DNA from 4 places in the Streptomyces sp. P3 genome. Region 1 is predicted to be linked to each of the others. Evidence: riboswitches for the same ligand, from Rfam matches in the RefSeq annotation. Region 1 holds a riboswitch; each other region holds the start of a gene.

Region 1 (7,215 bases):
GCCGCGGCCGTCCTGCTCGTCTTCCTCTTCCGCAGGCGGGACTTCACCGGGATCGTCGACGGCGTGGTCATAGCCGGCATCACCGCCACCGGCTTCGCCTTCACCGAGAACATCCTCTACCTCGGCACCGCCTTCGGCACCGACCAGCTCACGGGCGACAGCGGCATCGCCTCCGTCACCGCCGCGACCTTCTTCGTGCGCGTCGTCATGTCGCCGTTCGCGCACCCCCTGTTCACCGTCCTGACCGGCATCGGCTTCGGCGTCGCCGCGCTCTCCGGGGAGCGCCGGCACGCACGGCGCGTGCTGCTTCCGCTGTCCGGGCTGCTCCTCGCGATGGGCATGCACGCCCTGTGGAACGGCTCCTCGTCGTTCGGCGAACTCGGGTTCCTCGCGGTGTACGCGGCGATCATGGTGCCCGCGTTCGGGCTGCTGACCTGGCTGGTGGTGTGGACGCGCCAGCGCGAGCTGCGCACGGTGCGCGAGGAGCTGCCCGTCTACGCGGCCGCCGGCTGGATCGCGCCGGCCGAACCGTTCGCGCTCGGCTCGATGCGGGCCCGGCGGCTGGCCAGGGTGTACGCCGGACGTCACCTCGGCAGGCCCGCGGCCCGTGTCGTGGCACAGTACGAGGCGTACGCGACATCCCTCGCGTTCCTGCGCCACCGCGGCCGGCAGGGGCGGGCAGGCGCCGATTTCCTGGTCCGCGAACGGGAGTTGCTGAACGAGCTGTGGCGGCGCAAGGACGTCGCCCGGCCCGCCCTGGACCACGCGGCCCGCATGACGGCCCCTCCGGTGCGGATGCCCCCGCCGCCCTGGCCGACGTACGGGACGTACGGGTACGGCCAGGGCCCGGCGTACGGCCAGGGCCAGGCGTACGGCCCGGGCCCGGGATACGGGCAAGGACCGGCGTACGGCCAGAGCCCGACCTACGGCGGCCGGCCGCCCGCCCCCGGATACGGCCACCGGAACGGCCACACACCCGGGTACGGGTACGGGTACGAGCCCGGCAACCCGCCCGGACACGGGCACGGATACGGGTATCCGCCGGGCCCCCACCCCGCGGCCAACCCCCACCAGTAGCCGGACGCCCCACGCGGGCCGACGCACCGGACGCGCCGAGCCGGTCAGGCCGACAGCCCGGACGCGCCGGTCAGGTCACGCCGATGCCTGGGTCAGGCGGGTGACCTCCGCCTCGGTCAGTTCCAGGTCGGCCACCGCCATCAGCGCCGGGAGCTGCTCGGCCGTGCGGGCGGAGGCGATCGGAGCGGCCACCGTCGGCTGTGCGGCGAGCCACGCCAGGGCGACCGTGGCGACCTGGGCGTCATGGGCGCGGGCGATCTCGTCCAGCGCGGCGAGGACGCTGCGGCCCCGGGCCGTGTCGAGGTGCTTGGCGGCGCCGCCGGCGCGGGCGCTCTCGACCGTCGTGCCGGGCCGGTACTTGCCGGTGAGGAAGCCGGAGGCCAGCGCGAAGTACGGGACGGCGGCGAGGCCGAAGCGGGCGGCGAGGTCCTGGAGGCCGCCCTCGTAGGTGTCGCGGGAGACCAGGTTGTAGTGGGGCTGTACGGCGACGTACCGGGCGAGGCCCTCGCGGTCGGAGAACTCCAGGGACTCCTGAAGGCGTGCGGGCGAGATGTTGGAGGCGGCTATGTGCCGCACCTTGCCCGCCCTCACCAGTTCGTCGAGCGCGCCGACGATCTCTTCGACGGGCACCTCGGTCTTGTCGAAGTGCGTGTAGTAGAGGTCGATGTGGTCGGTGCCGAGACGGCGCAGGGAGGCGTCGGCGGCGGCCTTGATGTTGTCCGCGGACAGACCGGGGAAGTCGGGGTGCTGGCTGACCTTGGTGGCGATCACGACGTCGTCGCGGTTGCCGCGGGCCTTCAGCCACCTGCCGATGACGGTCTCGGACTCGCCGCCGCCGTTGCCCTCGACCCACGCGGAGTAGGAGTCGGCGGTGTCGACGAAGTTGCCGCCCGCGGCCGTGTAGGCGTCGAGGACGGCGAAGGAGGCCGCCTCGTCCGCGGTCCAGCCGAAGACGTTGCCGCCGAGGGCGAGGGGGAAGATCTCGAGGTCCGAGGAACCGAGGGTGCGCAGAGAAGTCATGCTTCGTCTCAACGGACGCGGCAGGCACGCCATTCCTCGCGTGACACGAAGAACAGGTGAACAAGCGGCAGCCCTGACGTCGGGGGTGGCCGTCAGGGCTGCCGTTGCTCGATGGTCCTCAGAGCTCCTCGAGGGACGGCTCAGGCCTCCTCGAGGGACGGCTCAGGGGTTGAGGCCCTTGCTGCGCAGCCAGGCCGCCGGGTCGATGCCGTCGGCGTCGCCGTTCGCGTGGACCTCGAGGTGGAGGTGGGCTCCGGTGACGTTCCCGGTGGCGCCCACGCGGCCGATCACGTCACCGGTGGCGACCTTCTGGCCGACGCTGACGCTGATCGACGACTGGTGGCAGAACCAGAGCTCGGTGCCGTCGTCCAGGGTGAGGATGGTGCGGTAGCCGTAGGAACCGGCCCAGCCGGCCTCGGTGATGGTGCCGCTGTGGACGGCCTTGATGAGCGTGCCCGTCGGCGCGGCGAAGTCCAGACCCGTGTGGTAGCCGGAGGACCAGAGGGAGCCGGCCTGGCCGAAGGTCGAGGTGATGGTGTACGAGGAGGTCGGCAGCGTGTACTGCTTGGCCAGCTCGGCAAGACGCGCGGCCTCGACCTTGGCGGCGGCCTCCTCGGCGGCCTTCTTCTTCGCGGCGGCGGCCTTGGCCAGCGCCTCCTTCTCGGCCTTGACGACGGCGTCGGCCTTCGCCTTGGCGGCCGCGGCGGCGGCCTTGACCTCGACCTGGGTCTTCTGCGACTCGGCCTGGGCCATGATCCGGCTGCGCAGGGCCTCGCCGGCGTCGGCGACGCTCTGGTCGACGTCGGTGTCGGCGTCGGTGTCGAAGGCGGCCTCGGAGCCGAAGCTCGCCAGGGCGGGCGCGGCTTCCGGGGCGGGCTTGTCGTCGGAGATCAGCGAGCCCACGCCCGGCAGGTCCGGCATGGAGATGGAGACCGGGGCCTTGCCGGTGTTGGCGCTGGCCATCCCGCCCGCGCTGACGGCGGCGATGACGCCGACGCCGAGGACGGTGGAGCTGCGGGCGAATCCGCCGCCGCGCTGCTTGGCGACGCGGTGCTTGCCGCGTACCGGGCGAATGGACTCCGCGGTGGGGTTCCACTCCTCCCAGGGGCCCTCGTCGGTGCGGTAGCCGCCGTAGCCGAAGGTCTCGGTGGGGGGCTGGACCGGCGCGTACGGGGCCTCGGGGGCAGGCGGGTTGGACGCCACGCGGGCGCGCTCCTTTCCTTCCGTCGCCTACCGGGTTAGCTGACGGGTTCGGAGTCGGAAGGTCTCCTACGCGCGTATACCGGCCGTGGACTCTGCGAGTTCACGGAGGCTTCCGCGTGATTCACCCCAAGGTGGTGGTTCCCCGGTTCCCTTGCGGGATTCGGCGCGTGCGCACGGAGCCGACTCTTGTGTCGGCTGGGACGGCCGCGCTGCGTTATCGAACGTTAATAGACCCGGGGGTGCGTTTCCAAGCCGTTCTTCTTGATCAACAACAATTCCGGCCTGGACTTTCTGGCCAGCAGCGGTGAAAAACGGGCGAGTTGACCCTCGTTCCGGGCGCCTCACCAGTCACACGCGTAGACGCGGCCGCCCAGGCACGGCGCACAGGGCGGCCACCCGGTCACGAAGGGTCACGAAGGGGCGTGGACACGCCATGGAGACGAACGCACCGAGGGCCGGAACCCTTTCGGATTCCGGCCCTCGGCCTTCAGTAGCGGGGACAGGATTTGAACCTGCGACCTCTGGGTTATGAGCCCAGCGAGCTACCGAGCTGCTCCACCCCGCGTCGTTGTGACTCCAGTGTACGTCATCCGGGGGACGCCCAGCACCAGGCTTTGTCGCGGCCCGGCCGGGGCCTCACACCAGGTGCCGGTTCGGGGCCTTCGCCCGCTCCTCGTACTCCGGCAGCACAAGGACGTCGACGCCCGAGGCCGCCAGCATGCCGGTCCCGTCCGCCGCCGTCACGAAGGTGTCGGGCTCGCGCCACGCCGTGACCACCCGGCGCACGCCGGCGTCCAGGATGAGGCGGGCGCACGGGGCGGGGCGGGAGGAGCGGCGGGCGCAGGGCTCGAGGCTGCTGTAGACGGTGGCGGCGGCCAGCCTGGGGTCGGCGGGGTCGAGCTTCGCGAGCGCCGCCTCCTCGGCGTGCACGACCGGGTCGCCTCCCTCGCGGGAGTGCCCGCGGGCCAACTCCGTCCCGTCGGCGGCCACGATCACCGCGCCGACGCTGAACGCCGTGCCGGAGGGCGGGCACTGGGCGGCCAGCTCGCAGGCGAGGGCCAGCCAGTGCCGGTCGGCCGCGGCGGCGAGCGGTCCGGCGCCGGGGGCGGTGGGCTCGTAGCGGTGCAGGACGACGTCCTCGATGCGCCGTGTCTCCACCAGCCGCAGCCGTCCGCCCTGGTAGCCGCCCGGCCCGAAGAGGCGGGGCGCGTCGGGGTCGCCCACGAACAGCGGGGCGAGGACGAGCTGGAGTTCGTCGGCGAGCCCCTGCTGGAGCAGCTGGGTGTGGACGGTTCCGCCGCCTTCGACCATGAGGCGCCGGACGCCGAGCTCGTCGTGGAGGTGTGTGAGGAGGCGGCGCCAGTCCAGCTCGGGGCCGAGCGGGACGACGTCCGCGGCGATGCCGAGCGCGCGGGCCCGTTCGGCGCCCTTCTCGGTCGTGTACACGGCCTTCTCGCCGCCCGTGTGCCAGAAGTTCGCCGCCGGGTCGAGGTCACCGGAGCCGCTGACGGTGACCTTGAGCGGGTAGGCCGGCCGGCCGGCGGCGACCCGGGCGGCGCGGCGCTCGGGGGAGTTCACCAGGAGCCGGGGGTTGTCGGCGCGGATGGTTCCGGCGCCGATGAGGATGGCGTCCACGGAGGCCCGTACCGCGTCGACGCGGTCGAAGTCGGCGGGGCTGGAGAGCAGCAGGCGTTCGGGCGTGGTGTCGTCCAGGAAGCCGTCGAGGGAGACGGCGGCGGACAGCAGGACGTACGGGTACGGCATCGACGTGCTCCCGGGCTCGGTCCGACGGCGGTCTTGGCTGGGGGGTCTTGATTGTCAGGGTCTCGATCGGCGGGGTCTTGGTTCAAGTTTGAAACAACCTACACTGGGTGCATGACGACTCGCTGGCTCACCCCCGAGGAGCAGCGCGCCTGGCGCGCCTATGTTGCGGGCTACCTCCTGCTGGAGGACGCGATCGACCGGCAGCTCCAGCAGGAGGCCGGCATGCCCCACCTGTACTACTCCATTCTCGCCAATCTCTCGGAGACCCCGGAGCGACGGCTGCGGATGACCGAGCTCGCGGAGCAGCTGAAGATCACCCGTAGCAGGCTGACCTACGCGGTGTCCCGGCTGGAGAAGGACGGGCTGGTGCGGCGCGAGGAGTGCCGGTGGGACAAGCGCGGCACCGTCGCGGTCCTGACGGACGAGGGCATGGCGATCCTGGAGAACCTCGCGCCCGGCCACGTCGAGACGGTCCGCGCCGGCCTGTTCGACCGGCTCACCCCCGAGCAGGTGGGACAGCTGGCGGAGATCTTCACGCAGGTCGTCCAGGGTTTCCAGGAGGACGCGGGCGGCGAGGCCGGAGCCGAGGAGCTCCCGTGGCGGCGGCGTTCGACGCCCTGCTCCGGGACGCCGGGGGCCTCCGGGGCCTCGTGAGCCGCGCCACAAACCAGTTGCTTCAAATTTAAAGCATGGGGTAGGGTCTCGTTTCGTCGGACTTGCTTCAAATCTGAAGCAAAGACCGGCCCAGTATCGCCCTGACAACCGCCCTCCGGACCCGGGAGCCCCTCATGCCCGACACCCCCGCCGCCACCCAGCGCGCCCGCGTCCGGGTTCCGCTCCGCTTCCACGACGGCTACTCCGTCGACGCCGAGCTGGTCACCTTCCACGGACTCGTCGACGGTCAGGAGCACGTCGCCGTCGTCCTCGGCGAGCCGGCCCCGGGCTCGGTCCCGCTGGTCCGGCTGCACTCCGAGTGCCTGACCGGCGACGCCTTCGGCTCCGCCCGCTGCGACTGCGGCCCCCAGCTGCGCGAGGCGGTCGAGCGGATAGCGGCGACCGGCGGCGTCCTGCTCTACCTCCGCCAGGAGGGCCGCGGCATCGGCCTCTACAACAAGCTCGACGCGTACGCCCTCCAGGACCAGGGCCTCGACACCTACGAGGCGAACGCCGCGCTCGGCCTGCCCGAGGACGACCGTGACTACACGTCGGCCGCGCAGATGCTGCGCGCCCTCGGCATCACGAGCCTGGACCTGCTGTCCAACAACCCCGACAAGGCAGAGCAGTTGCGGGATCTGGACATCGACGTCCAGGACCGCGTGCCGACCGGCGTCTTCACCACCCCGCACAACGTCCGCTACCTGCGCGCGAAGGTTCTGCAGACCCAGCACACGCTGCCGCTGGCCTCCCTCACCGGCCTCAGCGCGGTCTGACGACGCCGTCGGCCTCCGGCGCGGGCAGGCGCATGCCCCGGGACTCCGCGACGCGCAGGGCGTCTCTCAGGCACTCTGCGAGCCGAAGGCCCGCGTAACGCACCTCGGTGTACGGCGACACGGGGTCGTCCAGCAACGGGCGGGCGAGGCCGAGCACGTCGACGGCCAGGGCGAGCTGTGTGGCCTCCAACTCGTCGGCGAGACGCGAGAGACGGCTGCCCCGGTCGTCCGTCACCAGGTAACAGGGTTTGCCGTCGGGGGACGACCAGGGCAGGAGCCTGGGGGGCGAGGAGAACGCCGGTGTCATCACGCGGCCACCTCCCGCGCGCCGATCAGGTGCCCGTCCAGGTCGACCCCGAAGTCGGTGGCCAGGACGAGGGCGAGCCGACGACGCTGCTGGAGCGCGGCCTCCCGGTCGTGCGCGGCGAGGTAGGGGCGCACGAGAACGGACTCCGCGCCGTCGAGTGAGCCGACGAGCCCGTACGGGGAACGGTGCAGGGGAAGGTGCGGCCCCACTGGTGCGGATTCGTGCCGTACGGCGGTGAAGTGCAGGCAGAGCCGGGGCCGTTGACGGTGGGTGCGACGCCGTTTCCCGGTGCCGGGCGCGAGGAGAAGGCGCACCCACTCGAGGGTGCGACGGATAAGGTCATGCATGTCGACGCTCCTTTGTAGCGTTGGCCACGCCCCGGGAGGTCTAGCTCACCTCGCCGGGGTCTTTCCA
Region 2 (7,215 bases), 500 kb from region 1:
GCTGCGCGCCAAGACGTACCGGGCCGGCTACTACGGGTTCAGCAGCTCCAGCGCCAAGGCGATCGCCACCGCGACGAACAAGACGGACCTGCCGGGCAACCTCTGGTACGCGCTGTGGGACAAGAAGGACACCACGACCACGGACTGGCCGTGGGGCGCCACCCAGTTCACCGGCCACAGCCGCGGCCACCAGTACCTGGTCAACAGCAAGGAGACCCGCGGCGGTTACACGATCACCGTGGACCGCGACTCCTGGGACGCGCCGGTCGCCCTGGTCGGCTGAGAGCGTCCCGGACCCGCCCGGCCGACCGTTCGCACCGACGAGCGGGCGCGGACGGGCGCGGCGGTGCCGGAAGTCCTGGTGAATCGTTGGTCGAATGGGTTGGCCGCAGCCGCGCCACTGCCTAACATCGATCACCGCAAGACCTTGTGCACCGCCGCACAATCTCCTCGGGAGGCTTCCTTGCACCGCCGTCGTCGCACCGCGCTCCTGCTGTCCGCCGCGATCGCGGCGGCCCCTCTCCTCACCGCCTGCGGCAACGACGCGCATCCGGGCGCGGCGGCCGTCGTGGGCGGTCAGCGGATCACCGTCGCGCAGCTGGAGAGCCGGGTGGACGAGGTGCGCGCCGCGCAGCGCGCGGCCGTCACCGACGACACCCAGTACGCGCAGGCCGTCGGTCAGACCGGCGGGCTCGCCCGGGACACCCTGCACGGCATGGTCCTCGACCGGGTGCTGCACCGCGCCGCCGAGGACGCGGGCATCACGGTCACCCCCCGCGAGGTCCAGGAGATGCGGACCGGCCTGGAACAGCAGGCGGGCGGTGCGAAGGGCCTGGAGACGGCGTGGCTGCAGCAGTACGGCATCCCGGCGCAGCGCCTCGACGAGAACCTCCGCCTCCAGCTGGAGGCCCAGAAACTCGCCGCCCAGCTCGGCACGAACACCAGCCAGCCCGCCTTCTGGAACGCCCTGTCCAAGGCGTCCACGTCCCTCGGCGTCGACCTCAACCCGCGCTACGGCAGCTGGGACGAGCAGAAGGTCGCCCGCGTCGACGCGAAGACCCCGTGGGTGCGGGAGGTCACGGCGACCGGGACCAAGCAGACGACATGACCTGCTTTCGACGTGCCCCCGCGCCATCCATGTGACGTTGTGCGATCGACGTGAGGTGCGGCCGACGCACCCACGGCCGACGTGACCATGTGATCGTGTGACCGGCGGGCCTGCCCTGTGGACGACTCCTGGGGTCGCCGGCGGACGTGGGTTACGTTCGGGGTGTGAACGCAATCAGCTCCGCCGATGCCGACGTCGCAGTCCCCGCCCCGGGTCGCGTCGTCCTGCTCACCACCAGCCACCGCGTCGCCCCCGGTCTGCTCTCCTGGCCCGCCTGGCAGGCCCTGCGCGCGGCGGACCGGGTGCTGTGCGCGGACGGCGCGCACCCGCAGCTGCCCTATCTGCGGGACGCGGGCATAGCCGTCGAGGAGACCTCCCCGACCGCCGAGGAACTGGTCGCCGCCTGCGCCGGCGGCCGCACCGCGGTGGTGGTGGCGACCGGCGATGGCGAGCCGGCCCTCACGGACGGTCTGGCCCGGCTGGCGGGCTCCGGCCGGGTGTCGATGCCGGAGCTGGAGCTCCTTCCCGCCTCCTACGACCTCCCCGGCGCCCGCCTGCTCGACCTCGTCCAGGTCATGGACCGCATCCGCGACGAGTGCCCGTGGTCCTCGCAGCAGACCCACCAGGGCCTGGCGAAGTACGCGATGGAGGAGGCGTACGAGCTGGTCGAGGCGATCGAGGACGGCGACCGCGACGAACTCCGCGAGGAGCTGGGCGACGTCCTGCTGCAGGTGGTCTTCCACGCCCGTATCGCCGAGGAGGACGAGGAGTCCCCGTTCTCCGTCGACGACGTCGCGGGCACGATCGTCGCCAAACTCGTCCACCGCCACCCCCATGTCTTCGGCGACGCCACCGCCACCACACCGGAGGAGGTCAAGGAGCACTGGCTGCGCACGAAGGCGGTCGAGAAGCGCCGGGCTTCGGTGACCGACGGCGTTCCGCTCCACCAGCCCTCGCTGGCTCTCGCGGCGAAGCTGACCGCGCGGGCCCGGACGGCGGGGCTGGACGTACCGCTGCCGACCGCCGAGGGCGTCGGCTACGAACTGCTCGCCCTCGCCGCCAGGGCCGAGTCGGAGGGAGTGGACCCGGAGGCGGCGCTGCGGGCGGCGGCCCGGGCCTACCGGGACGCGATCAGGGTCACCGAAGGCCTCCCCGACCGCCCGTCCCCGTCCCCGTCCGCGTCCTCGGGCGGGGGAGAGTGACCGTACACCTCAGGAAGCCCGCTACCGTCGGGGAGTGACCGACCCGACCCACCCGACCCACCCGGCCGAGCAGACTGACCCGGCCCACTCGTCCCGGCAGCCGTCGGCCGACGTGCCGCCCGCGCCTTTGCTCTTCACCTGGGAGTTCGCCACCGACCCCTACCCGGCCTACGCCTGGCTGCGGGAGCACGCCCCGGTGCACCGGACCGCGTTGCCGAGCGGGGTCGAGGCCTGGCTGGTCACCCGGTACGCCGACGCCAAGCAGGCTCTCGCCGACCCCCGGCTGTCCAAGAACCCCGCACATCATGACGAACCCGCCCACGCCAGGGGCAGGACCGGCATCCCCGGGGAGCGCAAGGCCGAGCTGATGACGCATCTGCTCAACATCGACCCGCCGGACCACACCCGGCTGAGGCGGCTCGTGAGCAAGGCCTTCACCCCGCGTCGCGTCGCCGAGTTCGCGCCGCGCGTGCAGGAGTTGACGGACCGGCTGATCGACCGGTTCGCCGCCGAGGGCCGGGCCGACCTCATCCACGACTTCGCCTTCCCCCTCCCCATCTACGCCATCTGCGACCTGCTGGGCGTTCCCGAGGAGGACCAGGACGACTTCCGCGACTGGGCCGGGATGATGATCCGGCACGGCGGGGGCCCCAGGGGAGGCGTCGCCCGGTCGGTCAAGAAGATGCGCGGCTACCTGCTGGAGCTCATCCACCGCAAACGCGCCGCACTCCCCGCCGAACCCGCCCCGGGCGAGGACCTCATCTCCGGTCTGATCCGCGCCTTTGACCACGGGGAACACCTCACGGAGAACGAGGCCGCCGCCATGGCCTTCATCCTGCTGTTCGCCGGCTTCGAGACGACCGTGAACCTCATCGGGAACGGCATGTACGCCCTCCTGACCCATTCCGCCCAGCGCGAGGCCCTGCAGCGGTCCCTCACGGAGGACGGCGGCGACCACGCCCTGCTCGCCACCGGCGTCGAGGAACTGCTCCGCTACGACGGGCCCGTCGAACTCGCCACCTGGCGGTTCGCGACCGAGCCGGTCGTCATCGGCGGCCAGGACATCGCGCCCGGCGATCCCGTCCTCGTCGTGCTGGCCGCCGCCGACCGCGATCCGGCCCGCTTCACCGACCCCGACACCCTCGACCTCGCCCGCCGTGACAACCAGCACCTCGGCTACGGCCACGGCATCCACTACTGCCTGGGCGCCCCGCTGGCCCGGCTTGAGGGCCAGACCGCGCTGGCCACTCTGCTCACCCGGCTTCCCGACCTTCGACTGGCGGTGGAACCAGCCGAGTTGAGGTGGCGCGGCGGCCTCATCATGCGCGGCCTGCGCACGCTGCCGGTCGAGTTCGCCCCGGTGTCCGGCCCGCGCTCCGGCGTCTGACGGTTCCGTCACAGCGGTGCGGGTCTGACCGGACGTCAGCGGATTGTGACCATGTGGCGAAGCAAAGGTGACCGATCCTCAAGTCTGTGATCTTCACGTGATCTGCGCGGCATTAACTTGTGACAAGTGATCGTCTGCCGATACGTTCACTCGTCAGCGCGACGCGTCAGCTCACTCGCCCGCGCCGGCACTGCTGTCCAGAGAAAGGCCCTCGCATGCTCTCCGGGAACGGTCGTCACCGTCGCCCCCGCCAGGCCCCCGCGCTGCTCGTCGCGGCCGGGGTGACCGGCTCCGCCATCGCCATCCCGCTGTTCGCCGCCTCCGGCGCGAGCGCCGCGGACGGCACGGTGTGGGACAAGGTGGCGCAGTGCGAGACCGGGGGCTCGTGGAGTGCCGACGGAGTCGGCGGCGAGTCCGGCGGCCTGAGCCTCACCCAGCAGGACTGGAACGCCTACGGCGGACTCGACTACGCGGCGAGCCCCGACCTGGCCAGCCGCAACCAGCAGATCGCCGTGGCGCAGAAGGTGCTCGCGGCCAAGGGCGTAGGCGCGTGGGGCACGTGCGGGCTGACCTCCGGGCTCACCAAGGAGAACGGCGCGCTGGCCGTGGACACCGGAGTGGCGGGCGATTCGTCGGAATCATCCGGCTCCTCGGGTTTGTCCGACCTGTCCAGGGGGTTGTCGGGTTCGTCGGGCTCGTCGAGCTCCTCGGATTCCGGCGGCTCGACCGGCTCCGGCGACTCCAGCGGTTCGACCGGGTCGTCCGACTCGCCTGACTCGTCCGGTGATTCCACGAGTTCACCCTCGGCGTCACCTTCGTCCCCTTCGTCACCATCGGCCGTCACGGGCGACTCCGACGGCGCCGGCCGTCAGGGAGGCCCGCGGGCGGCCGACGGCTCGCCCACGGGGACACCGGAAGCGGTCAACCCGGACAAGTCGGGCCAGGAGGCGGGTTCCTGGAACCTCGTCGACACCGGTTCCCTCGGCTCCGGCCGCCATCGCGGCACCACGGCCGACGAGCCGGCGGCCAAGGGTGCCGACATCGAGGCGGGCGGTGCGTCCACCGCCTCCGCGGGCCGGCACGCCGCGGCCACCTATGTGGTCCAGGAGGGCGACTCCCTCGCCTCCATCGCCGACTCCCTTGGCCTCCACGGCGGATGGCGTGCCCTCTACGCCGAGAACAAGGACGTCATCGGCGCCGATCCGAGCGACATCGCTCCCGGTCAGACCCTCGACACAGGGGTCCAATAGGGCGCAAAGCCCAAGAAAATCAGCGGGAGTTCACGTCACACTTCGCGGTGAATGTCCGCTTTGGTGAAAGTGTGGGATGAGTCTCAGAAGCCCTGATCGTCTTTGAAATTCCGCGGATCGCGTGTCTACGGTCGTGACCGCTCGGCAACCCGAGCCCCGGCCGTCGCAACGCCGAATCCTGCCAGCGGCTGCCCGGGAACAGTCGTCGCGTCAAGCGCCGTAGGCAGGAGCGGGGGACCCAAGGTAAGTGCCGAACCGGGAAGTCACCGGAGCGGCTTGGGGTGAAGCCACACCTCCACGGAGCGGAAGTCTCCGGCGGAGGAGTGGCCGGGCAACTCACACGGCCCGAACCCGACAGCTCACCTCGCAGGCGTCGGTGAGGGGATCCACCATGCTGTTTTCCGGTAAGGGCAAGCACCGCCGTCCGTCCAAGGCCACCCGTGCCGCCGCTCTGGCCGGCGTCACCGGCGTCGCCATCGCCGCACCGCTGCTGGCGGCCGGCAACGCCTCCGCCGCCACCGCCTCCGAGTGGGACGCGGTCGCCCAGTGCGAGTCCGGCGGCGACTGGTCCATCAACACCGGCAACGGCTACTACGGCGGCCTGCAGTTCTCGTCCTCCACCTGGGCCGCGTACGGCGGCACGCAGTACGCCTCGCAGGCCAACCAGGCCTCCAAGGCCCAGCAGATAGCCATCGGCGAGAAGGTCCTCGCGGGCCAGGGCAAGGGCGCCTGGCCGGTCTGCGGCAAGGGTCTGTCCGGCGCCTCCTACGACGGCGGCAGCGCCGCCTCCTCGAACTCGGGCTCCTCCGGCTCGTCGGACAGCGGCAGCAGCTCCCGCTCGACCGAGCAGAAGAGCAGCTCCCGCTCCACCGACCGTCCGGCGGCCGCCAAGAAGTCCAAGACGGTCACCACCCCGACCGGCAAGAAGGTCAAGAAGGGCGACGGCGAGTACAAGGTCGTCAAGGGCGACACCCTCAGCTCCATCGCCGAGAAGCACAAGGTCGAGGGTGGCTGGCAGAAGCTGTTCGAGCTGAACAAGGACATCGTCCAGGACGCCGACCTCATCTACCCGGGTCAGCAGCTGCACCTGAAGTGACAGCCGGCTGCCGACGCGGCCACCGTGCCCTCCCGATGAAGGTCGGCACCCTGAGAACCGCGTGACGGCCCCCCGTCCCCACGAGCCCCCCGTTCCGGTGCGTGTTCCCCCGTACGCACCGGGACGGGGTTTTCTCTTGCGCTCTTCCGGCCGGCGCGCTCCCGGCCGCCGCTCTTCCGGCCGTCGTTCGTCCAGCCGCCGCGCTCCCGGCCGGCGTTCTCCAGACCGCTTTCCTCCCGGCCGACGTTCTTCCGGCCGCTGCACTTCCGGCCTCCGGGCCTCCCGGCCGCCGTCCTTGCGGTCCTTCCGTTCCTTCGGGTCCTGTGGCAGCCGCCCGTCAGGCAGCCGTCCGTCAGGCCGTCGGCCTCCCGGGCCGCGTGGTGTTTTCCCGGCCTTTCGGGCCGCTTTCCCCAGCCGCTTTGTTCCGGACAGGAACAATGTGTACGGTCAGTCCGTCCACGGGACGGTCGGTCGGTGGCCGACGCCCCGGAGGCGGTTAGGCTCTAGGCGCAAGGCCACGCGCCGCGCACTTTCAGCGTCACATCCCATGAAGGAGATGCTCGTGCCGTCCATCGACGTCGTCGTAGCCCGGGAAATCCTGGACTCCCGAGGCAACCCCACGGTCGAGGTCGAGGTAGGCCTCGACGACGGCAGCACGGGTCGTGCCGCCGTTCCGTCCGGCGCCTCCACGGGTGCCTTCGAGGCCATCGAGCTGCGCGACGGTGACCCGAACCGCTACCAGGGCAAGGGTGTCGAGAAGGCCGTCCTCGCCGTCATCGAGCAGATCGGCCCGGAGCTCGTCGGCTACGACGCCACCGAGCAGCGCCTGATCGACCAGGCCATGTTCGACCTGGACGCCACCGACAACAAGGGCTCGCTCGGCGCCAACGCCATCCTCGGCGTCTCGCTCGCCGTCGCCCACGCCGCCTCCGAGGCCAGCGACCTGCCGCTGTTCCGCTACCTGGGCGGCCCGAACGCGCACCTGCTGCCCGTTCCGATGATGAACATCCTGAACGGCGGCTCGCACGCCGACTCCAACGTGGACATCCAGGAGTTCATGATCGCCCCGATCGGCGCGGAGTCCTTCTCCGAGGCCCTGCGCTGGGGCGCCGAGGTCTACCACACCCTCAAGAAGGTGCTGAAGACCAAGGGCCTGTCCACCGGCCTCGGCG
Region 3 (7,215 bases), 5.5 Mb from region 1:
CACCCGACTGGCAGCGGCAGGAGCCCGGTTGAGGTGACCGAAAGGCGACGCAGCGGATCCGGTGGCGGCTCCGTGCGGCCGCCCGCTCCCATGCGGTCAGAGACCGGCGGCCGTTTGCGGGCCTGTTGCCAAGCCCGGTTCTGAGCAGCCTGGCGTGCAACGCCGGCCCGGTGTCCGAGGGCACCGGAGTGGCCGGGGAGAGGAACTGCCCGCGCTGCGGGAACGGCTGAGCCCGGTCACCCGGCCGATGGACCGCTCCCGGTCACGCCGTTGCTGCGGGTCGCCGTCGGGCAGCACGGGACCGACGGCGACCCGCGGTCTTCGCGCAGGACGCCCCGGGACGTGATCTTCCTGGTGACGGACGCCGTGAAGGTGTCACCGCTCACCCGCGAGGTCGAGATCCTTCTTGCTCGTCCCGGCCACGGGCTCAGCACTTCGAGGACGTCGCCAGGGGCGCGCGATCGGGCCCGAGACGGCCCGCCACCACGCCTCCTCCGGCAGCTTCCCCGCCGGCTCGAACGGCTCGCCCGGCCGCGGGATCGCCACCGCCTGACCGACCTCGTCGCCCGCATCCTTCATCCACTCCCCCGGCTCGGCCCACGCGTGCGTGGCGAGGTTGAAGGTGGCCCAGTGGATCGGCATCATCACCCCGGCGACGCCCCCCTGGAGGTCGAGGTGGGCCCGCATGCCCTCCTCGGGCGTCATGTGGATGTCCGGCCAGAAGTCGGAGTACGCCCCGACCTGGATCATCGTCGCGTCGAACGGGCCGTGCGCGGCGCCGATGTCCCGGAAACCGTCGAAGTAACCGGTGTCCCCGCTGTGGAAGATCCGGTGCTCCGCACCCGCCACCACCCACGAGGCCCACAGGGTGTGCTGGGTGTTGCGCAGGCCCCGGCCGCAGAAGTGCCGGGCCGGGGTGGCCGTCAGGGTCAGCCCGCCGACCTCGGTCGCCTCGTACCAGTCCAGCTCGCGCAGCCGCCCGGCGGACACGCCCCAGTGCTCGAGATGGGCGCCGACGCCGAGCGGCACCGCGAACAGGGTGTCCGTGCCGGCCAGCGCCTTGATGGTGGGCAGGTCCAGGTGGTCGTAGTGGTCGTGCGAGATGACGACGACGTCGACCGGGCCGAGCGCGGCCAGCGGAAGCGGCACCGGGTGCAGCCGCCTGGGTCCCACGAAGGCGAACGGGGAGCAGCGCTCGCCCCAGACGGGGTCGAACAGCACCCGCTGCCCGTCGATCTCGGCGAGCACGCTGGAGTGCCCCATCCAGGTCACCCTGAGGCCGGTGACCGGCGGCTTGGCGAGGTCGGCGAGGGTGGTGGCGTGCACCGGCACGGTGCCCGTGGGAGCACGCCGGGGGCGCTGCTCCTTGTCGAAGAAGACCTTGGCGAACTCCGTCATCGAACCCGCGGGGCGGATGCGCGCCGGGCCGCCGGGGTTCTGGAAGACGCCGTCCTTGTAGTGGGGCGATCTGCGGATGCGCGCCAGGCGCCCACCGCTCGGATCCGCGCCGAAGGCCTCGGGCTGCAGACCGCGGAGCCCGGAGCTCAGGGGACGGAAACCGGACACGGTACCTCCAGGTGGAGTCGCTGAGGCATTCCATTATGGTCGCCTCCCCCGACAACGCGTTTCCGGCCCTCGTACCACCTCCCGATACCGACCCACTGTTCAGTGACGCCCCGGTCCCGGGGTCCGGGTGTCCGGCGCCCCCTGTTTGTCCCTGACCTGGACGGACGACGTCACCGGCCGTCGGGGCTTCCTGGTCGTCGACGCTCTCGTGCGCGCCGTCCGCAGCGGCCTTCTGCGGATGCGGCGGATGCGGGAGGGCCGTAGCCCGCCGCTTGCCCTGCACGCCCGACGGCACGCGTGCGCAGTCGATCGCCGGCAGCTCACACCCCTCACAGGGGCGTGCGGCCTGAGGGGCGTTCAGGCAGAGGTGTCGGCGCGGACGGTGGGGGTGCGGTCATCCGAGCACCGGCCGACGGTCCCTCCCCGGCGCCACTCCCGTGCGCCCACCTCACTGGTGGAGCGGCCGGCCGTACGACGCCCACGGCCGGCCGTTCCTCGGGTGCGAGCCGTGACTCGGGACCCGCTACGCGACGGCCGCGATGCGCATCCTGATGTCGTCCGGCGAGAGCGTCCCCTTGGCGATCACATGATCGCCGGAGGACTCCCCGCGCAGCCGGCGCCCGATCCAGGGCACCAGGTACTCGCGCGCCCAGTGCACGTCGTCGCGCCGTACGTCGAGGGCGCCACGCGGCGGCAGCAGCGGCCAGGGCTGCTCCGGATCGGCCGGCACGTCGAGGCCGAGGACCTGCCCGGCGCGCAGGGCCACCCGCGTGTGCCCCTCCGGGGAGAGGTGGAGCCGGTCGCCGTCCCAGGCCCTGCGGTCCTGCACGGACTTCAGGGACCACAGGTCGAGCACGGGACAGCCGTACCGGTCGGCGACGGCGCGGACGTGCCCGTTGTAGGTGGCGATCTTGCCGCGCAGGTGTTTCAGCACGGGGACGCCACGAGTGTCGAAGCCGGTGGTCACCATGACCGTGCCGGCGACGGCGGTCAGGGACGAGATCGCGCGCTCGAAACGCTCGGCGACCTCGTCCGGGTCGGTGCCGGGACGGAGGATGTCGTTGCCGCCCGCGCAGAAGGAGACCAGGTCCGGGGCGAGTTCCACCGCCCTGGGGAGCTGGTCCTCCATGATCTGGTCGAGCAGCTTTCCGCGGACCGCGAGGTTGGCGTAGGTGAAGTCGCCTTCGGGCCGCCGGTCCGCGAGAAGCACCGCGAACCGGTCGGCCCAGCCGACGAACGCCCCGTCGGGGCCGGGGTCGCCGACGCCTTCGGTGAAGCTGTCCCCCACCGCCACGTACGACCCGATCACTGATCTGTTGTCACTCTTCGAATCGTCTGCCACGGCAGATCATCATTCACCTTCGAATGTGACCTACGCGACCGTAGGCAGGGCTTGACGGTCGGTGAGAAAAGCCACGCCTAAAGAATTTGCCAATCAGGGAACAAGGGACCACACGCGGAAGTCGTTGATGCGGAAGTGGCTCCAGGTGGTGCGGAAGGCGAAGTGGCCGCTCGTGTAGGGCTCCGGGTCGGTGTGGTCGAACACCAGCCGGCCGTTGTTCCACCAGCGGACGACCGAGCCGTCGGAGACGATCCGCACGTGGTGCGGCCGGTTCGCGACGAGCAGCGGCTCGGTGTAGTCGTACAGCAGCGGGCGCACACCCGGCTCGCCCACGTAACGGCGCAGCCTGGTCGTGGTGTTGCCGTTGGCGCCGTAGCCCACGTAGTACGTCGTGAGGTGGTCGTACTCGGCGAGGGCGCCGCCGCGCGGGGTGGCGAAGAGATCGTCCGGGGAACGGACGTCGACGGCGTTCCAGAAGTTGTTGAGATCGGACACGCGGTCGTTGGGGCCGCCGGCGGACACGGGCGTGGCGACGTACTCGAGGACGTACGGCCCGTCGAGCCGCCGCGTGAACCAGACGGTCGCGCCGGCGGGCACGTCGATCTCGAGGCTCCCGCAGGAGGCGGCGACCGTGCCGCCCTGCTCCCGCTCGACGGCCCACCGGCCGAGCCCGTGCCGGAAGTCGTCGTGGGCGAGGAGCCGCCGGCGGCGGGGCGCGGCGCTCGCCGTCGTCGCGGGTGCGAGGGCGGCCAGGGCGGCGGAGGCGGCGAGTGTGCCGAATGCTCTGCGCGTCGTCGTCACGGGATGCGGCTCCTTCGGGTGGGACCGGGGCGGCGGGGCGGCTTCGGTGTGCGGCGGGCCCCGCGCAGACGCCCGGTCGGCGTCCGTCGGGTCCCGGGCCGACGCCGAAAGCGCTTGCCGTCTGACCGGACCACTGTGTCCGTATCGGCCTCGCCTGTCGACGGTGCGACCGGACACGCCACAGGACCGCAATCGAACGATCATGAATGAGCGGAGCCGGCGGTGTCCGTGACGCACGCACGCCGGACACGCCGAAGGCCGGCCCCGGATCGTGCGATCGGGGTCCGGCCTCGGGCTGCGTGTCGGGCGCGGGGGCGTCGGCGGTGTCAGCCGACGGAGACGCCGTGGGCGCGGAGGTAGGCGACCGGGTCGACGTCCGAGCCGTAGTCCGGCGTGGTGCGGATCTCGAAGTGCAGGTGCGGTCCGGTCACGTTGCCCGTCGCGCCGGAGAGCCCGACCTGCTGGCCCGCGCCGACGGTCTGGCCGGCCGAGACGGAGAGCTGGGACAGGTGGGCGTACTGGGCGTAGTAGCCGTCGTTCAGCTTGATGACGACCTGGTTGCCGTAGGCGCCGCCCCATCCCGCGGAGACGACGGTGCCCGCGGCGACGGCCTTCAGCGAGGTGCCGGTCGGGACGACGAAGTCGACGCCGGTGTGGTAGCCGCTGGACCACATGCTGCCCGACTGGTGGTACGGGGTGCCGACGGTCGCGCCGGACACGGGCAGGGTGAAGCCGCTCGCGCTGCTCTCGGCGGCCTGGGCGGCCGCCTTCGCGGAGGACCCGGAGGACGACGACTTCGACGCCTCCGGGGACTTCGAGGTCGTCGCGGACCTCGAGGACTTCGCGAAGGAGTGCGCCGAGGACGAAGAAGACGACGAACCGGACGACTTGGGGGCGCCGGACGCGGCCTTCGCGCCGATGGACAGCTTGAGGCCGGGGTGGATCAGCGAGGGGTCGGCGCCGACGGCCTCACGGTTGTCCTGGTACAGCTTCTTCCAGCCGCCGCCGACGTGCTGCTCGGCCGCGATCTTCGAGAGGTAGTCGCCGGAGCGCACGGTGTAGGTCGTGGCGGCGGACTTCCGGGTCACCGGAGCGGTCGGCGCGGCCTTTTGGGAAACCGTCTGCGCGACGGCCCGGGAGACGCCCTGGGGCGCGGACTCCGGAGTTGCCGCGTGGGCGCCGGAGGCGGCCATGAACGGAAGGGCGAGCGCGGCACCACCGGTTCCGGCGGCGGCTATGGAACGGGTGAGGCGCTGGGCCTTGGGACGGCGGTGCTTACCCTTCGCGGGCATGACGAATTCCTCTCCGGCGCCTGCGAGGTGAGCTGTCGGGTGCGGACTGGAGATGTCCGGCCGCGTCGGGACGCGGCTTTACCCCGAGCCTGTTCCGGGACCGGAACAGGCGGTGATGCCTGTGGGTCCCCCGCTCCTGCCGTGTACGGGTGAGTGTGCGGATTCCGGGCGGCGGCAGGATTGGGCGTCCGTCCGGATTGGTGTGGAACGTAAGCGACCGGGACGCACAGGGACAAGCAGAGGTTGCACGGTGATGGCTTTTATCTTGATCCGCCGCCTGAATTCCCGGTCACGCTCCGTGAATCAGAACAGCCTTTTCGGCGCAAGCACCCTGGAAATCCGCATGAATTACGTGAACATGACGGGCGACGTACGGTCACGGATATGACGCTGCTCACGTGACGCTTCTCCAGCTTTTCCTGTTCCAGAGCGAGTTGGAACGAAGAATCCAATTCGGACAGAAACCTCAGATGCGACGCAGTCGGATAACCGTCGCATCAAGGTCGCCTCGCAGCCCCGTGCCCATTCCGTGATGCAGAAGCACCGCACCTCGGTGGATTTCACCAGTTTCACGGCATTCGTACGACGCCGTCGGGTCGAGTCCGCGCAGCCGCAGCGCCGGAACGGGCTCGCCGAACCGCTGCGCCTGGAGCCAGGCGAGGACGACCGTCTCGTCGCCGAGCACGTACTGGACGGCGCTCAGGCCGCCCGCCGGGGGACGCAGCCGATACAGGTCGCCCTGCTGCACGATCGTCCGGATGTCCTTGTAGAGGTCCACCCACCGGCGGGCCTCGGCGAGCTCCTCCTCACTCCACTCGGCGAGGTCCCCGCCGACGCCGAGCACCCCGGCCATCGCGCTGACGAACCGGAAGCGCAGCGAGCTGACCCGCCCGTTGAGCTGCGTGTTGGGGCTGTCGGTGACCCACGCGGCCATGACCCGGGCGGGGTGGATCTGGCTGAAGCCGTGCTGGATGTCGAGCCGGTCCAGCGGGTCGGTGTTGTCGGAGGTCCACACCTGGTCGGTGCGGCTCATGATCCCCAGGTCGACTCGTCCGCCGCCGCCCGAGCAGGACTCGAAGGCGACGCCCGGGTGGGCCGCCCGCAGCCGGTCCAGGAGGCCGTACAGGGCCCGTACGTGGTCCACCCACAGGCGTTGCGGGTAGGGGTCGTCCGGCCAGCCGGCGTCGGTGAAGCAGCGGTTGAAGTCCCACTTGACGTAGTCGATCGGCGCGCTGGACAAGAGCCCGTCCAGCTGTTCCCAGAGGTATTCCCGGACGTCTTCACGCGCGAGGTTCAACATGAGCTGATTACGGAACTCCGTCCGCTTTCGTCCTGTTTGGAACTGTACCCAGTCCGGGTGCGCCCGGTAGAGGTCGCTGTCCGGGTTGACCATCTCGGGCTCCACCCAGATGCCGAACTGCATGCCGAGGGCGCGCACGTAGTCGGCGAGGGGCTTCAGCCCGTTCGGGAAGCGGTCCGGGTTGGGCTGCCAGTCGCCGAGCCCGGCGTGGTCGCCGGTGCGGGCCCCGAACCAGCCGTCGTCCACCACGAAGAGCTCGACGCCGATCGCCGCGGCGCGCCGGGCGAGGGTCGCCTGCTGCTCCTCGGAGATGTCGAAGTAGGTGGCCTCCCAGGAGTTGAACAGCACCGGCCGGTCCTGCTCGGCGTCCGGGACGACATGGGCCCGCTGGTAGGCGTGCCAGGCGCGGCTCGCCCCGCCGAAGCCGGCGTCGCTCCACAGGCCGGCGAAGACCGGCGTGGTGAAGGAGTCGCCCGCCGCGAGACGCAGCAGGCCCGAGTCGTCGTACCCGGCGCCGCCGGTGATCTGCACGCGCGCGTCGGGGAGCCGGGCGACGGCGATCCGCCAGGATCCCGACCAGCCGAGGGCACAGCCGTAGACCTCGCCGCGCTCCTCGATGGCGTCGGTGTCGAGGGCGACCCAGGGCAGGTGCTGGTGGCCGGTGTGGCCGCGACGGCTGCCGATGACCGTCTCGCCGTGGCCGAGCGGGGTGCGCGCGAGCCGCGACTCGGCGGCCCAACGGCCGTGCAGCTGCGACAGCCGCCAGTCGTCCCGCTCGGGCAGGGTCCAGGTGGCCGAGTCCGCGCGGAGCAGCTCCAGCGGCTGCTCGCCCTCGTTGCGCAGGGTCGTCCACCGCTCGACGACGTCGCCGCGCATCCGGTAGTGCAGGGTGACGGCGAGTCCGTTGTCCCGGA
Region 4 (7,215 bases), 2.3 Mb from region 1:
CCTGCCGCAGCAGCGCCGACACGGTCGCGTGCGGCAGCCGCGTGGCCCGTACGGCGTGCCCCTGCGGGGCGGAACCGGCGCCCTGGACGACGACCAGGGGCTTGACGGCCGCGGTACGCCGGGCGAGGCGGGTGAACTTGCGCGGGTTGCCGATGGATTCCAGGTACATGAGGGCGACGTCGGTGTCGGGGTCGTCGTACCAGTACTGGAGGACGTCGTTGCCGGAGACGTCCGCACGGTTGCCGGAGGAGACGAAGGTCGACACGCCGGTGACGCCGGTGACCCCGCCGCCGCGCCGGTGCAGCCGGGAGAGCAGGGCGATGCCGATGGCGCCGGACTGGGCGAACAGGCCGATCCGGCCCGGCCTCGGCATCTCGGGGGCGAGGGAGGCGTTGAGCCGGACCCGGGGCGAGGTGTTGATGACCCCGAACGCGTTGGGGCCGATGATCCGCATGCCGTACGCGCGTGCGTGGCGGACGAGTTCGCGCTGCCGCTCGCGCCCGTCGGGACCGCTCTCGGCGTAGCCGGCGGAGAGGACGACGAGTCCCTGCACGCCGTGTTCGCCGCACTCGGCGACGACCGCGGGCACCTTCTCGGCCCGCACGGCGACGACCGCGAGGTCCACAGGCTCCGCGATGTCCCGCATCGAACGGTGGGCGGGCACCCCGTCCAGTTCCTTCAGATCCTCGGGAAAGGTCTGGTTCACGGCGTACAGGCGGCCGGTGAACCCGGCCTCCCGGAGATTGCCGAGGACGCTCCGGCCGACCCCGCCCGGGGCGCGGCCGACGCCGACGACGGCGACCGAGCCGGGTGTCAGGAGCCGCCGTACGGAGTGCGCCTCGGCACGCTGCTCCCGGGCGCGCTGCACGGCGAGCGAGCGCTCGGTGGGCTCGAGGTCCAACTCCAGGCGGACGACGCCGTCCTCGAAGCTGCGCTTCTGGGTGTAACCGGCGTCCGTGAACACCTTGATCATCTTGTTGTTGGCGGGGAGCACCTCGGCGGCGAAGCGGCGGATGCCGCGCTCGCGTGCGACGGCCGCGATGTGTTCGAGGAGGGCGGAGGCGACGCCGCGTCCCTGGTGGGCGTCCTGCACGAGGAAGGCCACCTCGGCCTCGTCGGCCGGCGCGGAGGCGGCCATGCCGTCGGCGCCGATGCGGTCGTAACGCACGGTGGCGATGAACTCGCCGCCGACCGTGGCCGCGAGTCCCACCCGGTCCACGAAGTCGTGGTGCGTGAAGCGGTGGACGTCCTTCGCGGACAGGCGCGGGTAGGGCGCGAAGAAGCGGTAGTACTTCGACTCGTCCGAGACCTGCTCGTAGAAGCTGACCAGGCGCTCGGCGTCGTCGACGGTGATGGGGCGCACGCGCGCGGTGCCGCCGTCGCGCAGCACCACGTCGGCCTCCCAGTGGGCGGGGTACTCGTGCCGGTCCGACGCGCTCTGCATGGGGCCCACACTACGGCTCGCTTCCGACAACAGCGCGAGGCAGTCTGGAGGACGCACGTCGGGTCGAGGCCGCGATCCGACGGCCACATGGTGACGGGACACCCAGGGACCGTCCCTCACACGCTTCACGTGTGGAACACTGGTCTAGACAACCTGAGACACCGAAGGGCAGCATCACATGGCTGAGCGCCGCGTCAACGTCGGCTGGGCCGAGGGCCTCCACGCCCGCCCCGCTTCCATCTTCGTCCGGGCCGCCACGGCCGCAGGCATCCCCGTGACGATCGCCAAGGCCGACGGCAACCCCGTCAACGCGGCCTCCATGCTGGCCGTTCTCGGCCTGGGCGCCCAGGGCGGCGAGGAGATCGTCCTCGCCTCCGACGCCGAGGGCGCGGACGCCGCGCTCGACCGGCTGGCGAAGCTGGTCGCCGAGGGGCTCGAAGAACTCCCCGAGACCGTCTGAGCACCGCCGCATTATGCGGCGAAGGGCTCGTCCGAATTACCGGGCGAGCCCTTCGCTTTTCCTGTTCACGGGCAGCATGAGTAATCCCCCGCGAATTACTTCTTCTTTGTATACGGCTCCCGTGTTAATGCCGCAGACCGGTCATGTTTACGGGAGGTTGCGAGGTCCTCACACGGTCTGCGCTCTCGGATCCCCTGGAGAACCGCAGCCGGTGCGCGAGCGTCGCGCGCTCGGTGTGCAGCGCCGTGACAGCCCGCGCGCGCTCCCCGTCGCCGCGCGTCACCGCGTCCACGATGGCGCCGTGCTCCGCCCAGGACGCCACGGGATCGGCCGGCGCCTCCACCGCGTACATCCAGGCGATCTTGTGCCGGAGCTGGGTGAGCATCGACGAGAGGGCGGGACTTCCGGAGGCCTGTGCGAGCGTCTCGTGGAACCAGCCCCCAAGAGAGCGCAGATCCTCGCTGTTGCCTCTCCTGGCCCGCTCCTGACCCAGCCGGACCAGGCCGCGCAGCACCTTCAGATGGGCCTCCGTGCGCCGCTGGGCGGCCCGGGAGGCACCGAGCGGCTCCAGCAGCAGCCGCATCTCCAGCAGGTCCGCGGCCTCCTGCTCGGTGGGCTCCGCCACACACGCGCCCGCGTGCCGCCGGGTGACGACGAAGCCCTCGGCCTCCAGTGTGCGCAGCGCCTCGCGGACGGGGACACGCGAGACGCCGTAGCGACGGGCGAGGAGTTCCTCGGTGAGGCGGCTGCCGCGTTCGTAGACACCCGCGACGATGTCGTCCCGGATGGCCGTGCACACCGAGTGCGCCGGAATTCGCATGACGGACCTCCGCCTTAATCCCCGTGAAACGTCGACGGTTGACGTGTGTTCCGTGACTCTATTGCAATGAGCGGGAATTTCCGACGGGGAGCCGGAATCCAGGGATATTTTTTGGACAGCGGACCCCCGGAAACGGCGAAAGCCCCGGCCGAGGGGCCGGGGCCGAACGATCTGTCGCCGTCATTCGTCAGACGTTGACGCCGTGCCCCCGGAGATAGGCGACCGGGTCGATGTCCGAGCCGTACTCGGGGGTCGTGCGGGCCTCGAAGTGCAGATGCGGGCCGGTGACGTTGCCCGTCGCGCCGGACAGCCCGATGCGCTGGCCCGGGGTGACCGTCTGGCCCACCGACACCTCGATGGACGACAGGTGACCGTACTGCGTGTACGTCCCGTCGTTCATCTTCAGGACGACCTGGTTGCCGTAGGCGCCGCCCCAGCCGGCCTCGACCACGGTGCCGGAGCCGACCGCGTGCACGGTGGTGCCGCTGGCCGCGTGGAAGTCGATGCCCGTGTGGCTGCCGGAGGACCACAGCGAGCTGCTGGCCTGGTAGCCGGTGGAGACGTAGGAGGCGGTGATCGGCGGCACGAAGGCGTTGAGACGCTTGCGCTCGGCCTCGCGGGCGGCACGCACGCGTGCCTCGCGCTCCTCCACGGCCTTCTTGGCGGCGGCCTTGCGGGAAGCCTCCTCGAAGGCGGCCTGCTTCTGCGCGGCGACCTGCTCGTCGACCTGGTCGGCGACGGACTCGGCGACGGACTCGCCGGCCGTGACGACGGGGATCAGACCGGTCTGCTCGGGGGTGGGCTCGGCCGCGAAGGCCGGGGTGGAGGCGACGGTGGCCATCACACCGGTGGTGGTGAGCGCCGCCACGCCGACCGCGCGAGCGGTGGAGCGCTGCATCCGGCTGGGCCGGCGGTGCTTCCCGGTGGCGCAGGTGAACGCCATGAAGTCAGGGGTGTCCTTTCCTTCCCTCTCGCCTACCGGGTTAGCTGACGGGTTCGGAGCAGGAAGGTCTCCTACGGACCCCCTCGCGTGCACGCGGGCGTCCGATTCACCCCAGGGACTTCACAAGTGGGTCCCCGGCTCCCCTGGCTCGCGCCGTACGGGGACTCGGCGATGACTGTCCGGTGCCGCGGCTGCGGCGCAGTGCCTGACGGACAGCCCGGATGAAGCTAAGCGGCGCGGGGATCAATCCTCAAACGGATCACGATTTTTGTAGCGCATCCCACAGAGCAGACAGGCAACCTCCACCCCAATTCGGACAAACAGAAGCCCTGGTGACGCTCGGTCGACCAGGGCCCCTGCGCGTGCGTGCCGTTGCCGCGGCGGCCGGTTGCTACTCGGCGGACACGACCTTCACCTCGCCGATGCCGAGGGCCTCGACGGGCTCCTTGATCCGGGCCGCGTCGCCCACCAGAACCGTCACCAGCCGGTCCACCGGGAAGGCGTTCACGGCCGCCGCGGTGGCCTCCACCGTGCCGGTCGCGGCGAGCTGCTGGTACAGCGTCGCCTGGTAGTCGTCGGGCAGGTGCTGCTCGACCTGGTCGGCCAGCGTGCTCGCGACGGCCGCCGCGGTCTCGAACTTCAGCGGCGCCACGCCGACCAGGTTCTGCACGGCGACGTCCCGCTCGGCGTCGGTCAGCCCTTCGGCGGCGAGGGTGCGCAGCACCTTCCACAGGTCGTCCAGCGCGGGACCGGTGTTCGGGGTGTCGACGGAGCCGCTGATGGCGAGCATCGCGGCGCCCGAGCCGTCCGGCGCGGACCGCAGGACCTGCCCGAAGGCGCGGACGCCGTAGGTGTAGCCCTTCTCCTCACGCAGGACGCGGTCCAGACGGGAGGTGAGGGTGCCGCCGAGACAGTAGGTGCCGAGCACCTGGGCGGGCCACACGCGGTCGTGCCGGTCGGCGCCGATCCGGCCGATCAGCAGCTGCGTCTGGACGGCGCCCGGGCGGTCCACGATGACGACCCGGCCGGCGTCGTCGGCGGTCACCGGGGGCACCGGCCGGGGCTCGGCGGCGGAGCCCGTCCAGGCGCCCAGGGTGTCGCCCAGGAGCGTGTCCAGATCGACCCCCGTGAGGTCGCCGACGACCACGGCGGTGGCCGTCGCGGGGCGGACGTGCTTGTCGTAGAAGGCCCGGACGGACGTGGAGTCGATCTTCTCTACCGTCTCGGCGGTGCCCTGCCGCGGACGCGACATACGGGCCGTGGCCGGGAACAGCTCCTTGGAGAGCTCCTTGGCGGCGCGCCGGGAGGGGTTGGCCAGCTCGTGCGGGATCTCGTCCAGGCGGTTGCGCACGAGGCGCTCGACCTCGCTGTCGGCGAACGCGGGCGCCCTGAGGGCGTCGGCGAGCAGACCGAGGCCCTTGGTCAGGCGCGAGGCCGGGACCTCGAGGCTGATGCGGACGCCGGGGTGGTCGGCGTGCGCGTCCAGGGTGGCGCCGCAGCGCTCCAGTTCGGCGGCGAACTCCTCGGCGGAGTGTTTGTCGGTGCCCTCGGTGAAGGCGCGCGCCATGATCGTGGCGAGGCCGTCGAGACCGGCCGGTTCCGCGTCCAGCGGGGCGTCGAGCAGGATCTCGACGGCGACGACCTGCTGACCGGGGCGGTGGCAGTGCAGCACAGTCAGGCCGTTGGCCAGGGCGGTGCGCTCGGGCGCCGGGAACGCCCACGGCTTGGCCTCGCCCGCCAGGGGCTGGGGGTGGAAGTCCATCGTGGCGAGCTCGGTCACCGGGCCGCCTCCTCGTTCTCGTCCTGGTCGGCGGGGGCTTCGGGGGCGGTGGGCTCGTAGACGAGCACCGCGCGGTTGTCGGGACGCAGGCGGGCCCGGGCGATCTCCCGCACCTCCTCGGCCGTCACGTCCAGCACCCGCTGGACCGCGGTCAGGGCGAGCTGCGGGTCGCCGAACAGGACGGCGAACCGGCACAGTTCGTCGGCGCGGCCGGCGACCGTGCCGAGGCGGTCGAGCCACTCGCGCTCCAACTGGGCCTGGGCGCGCTCCATCTCCTCGGCCGTGGGGCCCTCCTCGGCGAACCGGGCGAGCTCCTCGTCGATGGCCTCCTCGATGACGGGCACCTCGACGTCACCGGACGTCTTCACGTCCAGCCAGCCCAGGGAAGGTGCTCCGGCCAGCCGCAGCAGGCCGAAGCCGGCCGCCACCGCCGTACGGTCGCGGCGCACGAGCCGGTTGTAGAGGCGGGAGGACTCGCCGCCGCCGAGGACGGTGAGCGCCAGGTCGACGGCGTCGCACGCGCGCGTGCCGTCCTCGGGCAGACGGTAGGCCGCCATCAGGGCGCGGGCCGGCACCTCCTCCTCGACGACCTCCCGCACCTGCTCGCCGATGACGTCGGGCAGGGAGCCGTCGCGCGGGGCGGGCTTGCCGTCGTGCCCGGCGATGGAACCGAAGTACTTCTCGATCCAGGCGAGCGTCTGCTCCGGGTCGATGTCGCCGACCACGGACAGGACCGCGTTGTTGGGCGCGTAGTACGTGCGGAAGAACGCGCGCGCGTCCTCCAGCGTCGCTGCGTCCAGGTCGGCCATCGAGCCGATCGGCGTGTGGTGGTAGGGGTGGCCGTCGGGGTAGGCGAGAGCGGTGAGCTTCTCGAAGGCGGTGCCGTAGGGAACGTTGTCGTAACGCTGGCGGCGCTCGTTCTTGACGACGTCGCGCTGGTTCTCCATCGACTCGTCGTCGAGCGCGGTGAGCAGGGATCCCATGCGGTCGGCCTCCAGCCAGAGGGCGAGCTCCAGCTGGTGGGCGGGCATGGTCTCGAAGTAGTTGGTGCGCTCGAAACTGGTGGTGCCGTTCAGCGAACCGCCCGCACCCTGGACCAGCTCGAAGTGGCCGTTGCCCTTGACCTGGCCGGACCCCTGGAACATCAGGTGCTCGAAGAGGTGGGCGAGGCCTGTACGGCCCTTGACTTCATGGCGTGAGCCGACGTCGTACCAGAGGCACACCGCCGCCACGGGGGTCAGGTGGTCCTCCGAGAGCACCACGCGCAGGCCGTTGGCCAGGCGGTGCTCGGTCGCTGTCAGGCCCCCGGAGCCTGCCTGGGCTGTGGCCGTGTGACCCATGGGCATGTACGTCCCTTCCGATCGCGGACGCGGTCGTCGAAACCGCGGTTTTCCTGCCGGTCCTGTCACTGTATGCAAGCGTGCGGACAGGAGGCGAAGTTCCCGGACGACATACGCCGAGAGCGAGATCGCGTAGCCTGCGGGCAGCCGTGGACGAGGCGACTTCGCGGGCGGGGCCGAAGGGCCGACGCCGGGTCCTCGCCCGCCCTGTCAGTGCCACGGTCCACAATGGTCCGCATCAGATCCCGTCACACGCCCCAGCAAGGAGCCGGCAGCGATGGCCCGCCGCAGCACGAAGACCCCGCCGCCCGACGACTCGTACGAGGAGCGGATCCTCGACATCGACGTCGTCGACGAGATGCAGGGCTCCTTCCTCGAGTACGCGTACTCGGTCATCTACTCCCGCGCCCTGCCGGACGCCCGTGACG

What was found. Region 1 has a riboswitch for cyclic di-AMP ahead of C6376_RS10890 (M23 family metallopeptidase). Riboswitches for the same ligand answer to the same signal wherever they lie in the genome.
Region 2: another riboswitch for cyclic di-AMP. It lies ahead of C6376_RS13165 (transglycosylase family protein); the one in region 1 lies ahead of C6376_RS10890 (M23 family metallopeptidase).
Region 3: another riboswitch for cyclic di-AMP. It lies ahead of C6376_RS34880 (LysM peptidoglycan-binding domain-containing M23 family metallopeptidase); the one in region 1 lies ahead of C6376_RS10890 (M23 family metallopeptidase).
Region 4: another riboswitch for cyclic di-AMP. It lies ahead of C6376_RS00220 (M23 family metallopeptidase); the one in region 1 lies ahead of C6376_RS10890 (M23 family metallopeptidase).

What each region holds. Positions count from the first base shown of each region.
Region 1 is NZ_CP028369.1:2,415,683-2,422,897, reverse strand. It holds gene C6376_RS10900 (PrsW family glutamic-type intramembrane protease) at 1-1,077, shown strand, start outside; gene C6376_RS10895 (aldo/keto reductase) at 1,153-2,097, opposite strand; gene C6376_RS10890 (M23 family metallopeptidase) at 2,260-3,300, opposite strand; cyclic di-AMP (ydaO/yuaA leader) riboswitch at 3,310-3,476, opposite strand; tRNA gene C6376_RS10885 (tRNA-Met) at 3,792-3,865, opposite strand; gene C6376_RS10880 (dihydrofolate reductase family protein) at 3,937-5,064, opposite strand; gene C6376_RS10875 (MarR family winged helix-turn-helix transcriptional regulator) at 5,176-5,718, shown strand; gene ribA (GTP cyclohydrolase II) at 5,853-6,494, shown strand; gene C6376_RS10865 (hypothetical protein) at 6,481-6,801, opposite strand; gene C6376_RS10860 (hypothetical protein) at 6,801-7,148, opposite strand.
Region 2 is NZ_CP028369.1:2,914,572-2,921,786, forward strand. It holds gene C6376_RS13140 (glycoside hydrolase domain-containing protein) at 1-283, shown strand, start outside; gene C6376_RS13145 (SurA N-terminal domain-containing protein) at 464-1,108, shown strand; gene C6376_RS13150 (nucleoside triphosphate pyrophosphohydrolase) at 1,273-2,310, shown strand; gene C6376_RS13155 (cytochrome P450) at 2,423-3,697, shown strand; gene C6376_RS13160 (transglycosylase family protein) at 3,913-4,947, shown strand; cyclic di-AMP (ydaO/yuaA leader) riboswitch at 5,153-5,335, shown strand; gene C6376_RS13165 (transglycosylase family protein) at 5,339-6,043, shown strand; gene eno (phosphopyruvate hydratase) at 6,600-7,215, shown strand, end outside.
Region 3 is NZ_CP028369.1:7,902,193-7,909,407, reverse strand. It holds gene C6376_RS34900 (hypothetical protein) at 1-37, shown strand, start outside; gene C6376_RS34895 (MBL fold metallo-hydrolase) at 376-1,566, opposite strand; gene C6376_RS34890 (SGNH/GDSL hydrolase family protein) at 2,090-2,875, opposite strand; gene C6376_RS34885 (DUF6250 domain-containing protein) at 3,002-3,709, opposite strand; gene C6376_RS34880 (LysM peptidoglycan-binding domain-containing M23 family metallopeptidase) at 4,036-5,001, opposite strand; cyclic di-AMP (ydaO/yuaA leader) riboswitch at 5,006-5,163, opposite strand; gene C6376_RS34875 (alpha-galactosidase) at 5,468-7,215, opposite strand, start outside.
Region 4 is NZ_CP028369.1:71,462-78,676, forward strand. It holds gene C6376_RS00200 (bifunctional GNAT family N-acetyltransferase/acetate--CoA ligase family protein) at 1-1,444, opposite strand, end outside; gene C6376_RS00210 (HPr family phosphocarrier protein) at 1,623-1,904, shown strand; gene C6376_RS00215 (GntR family transcriptional regulator) at 2,029-2,724, opposite strand; gene C6376_RS00220 (M23 family metallopeptidase) at 2,912-3,667, opposite strand; cyclic di-AMP (ydaO/yuaA leader) riboswitch at 3,682-3,848, opposite strand; gene C6376_RS00225 (pitrilysin family protein) at 4,059-5,447, opposite strand; gene C6376_RS00230 (pitrilysin family protein) at 5,444-6,793, opposite strand; gene C6376_RS00235 (DNA topoisomerase (ATP-hydrolyzing) subunit A) at 7,065-7,215, shown strand, end outside.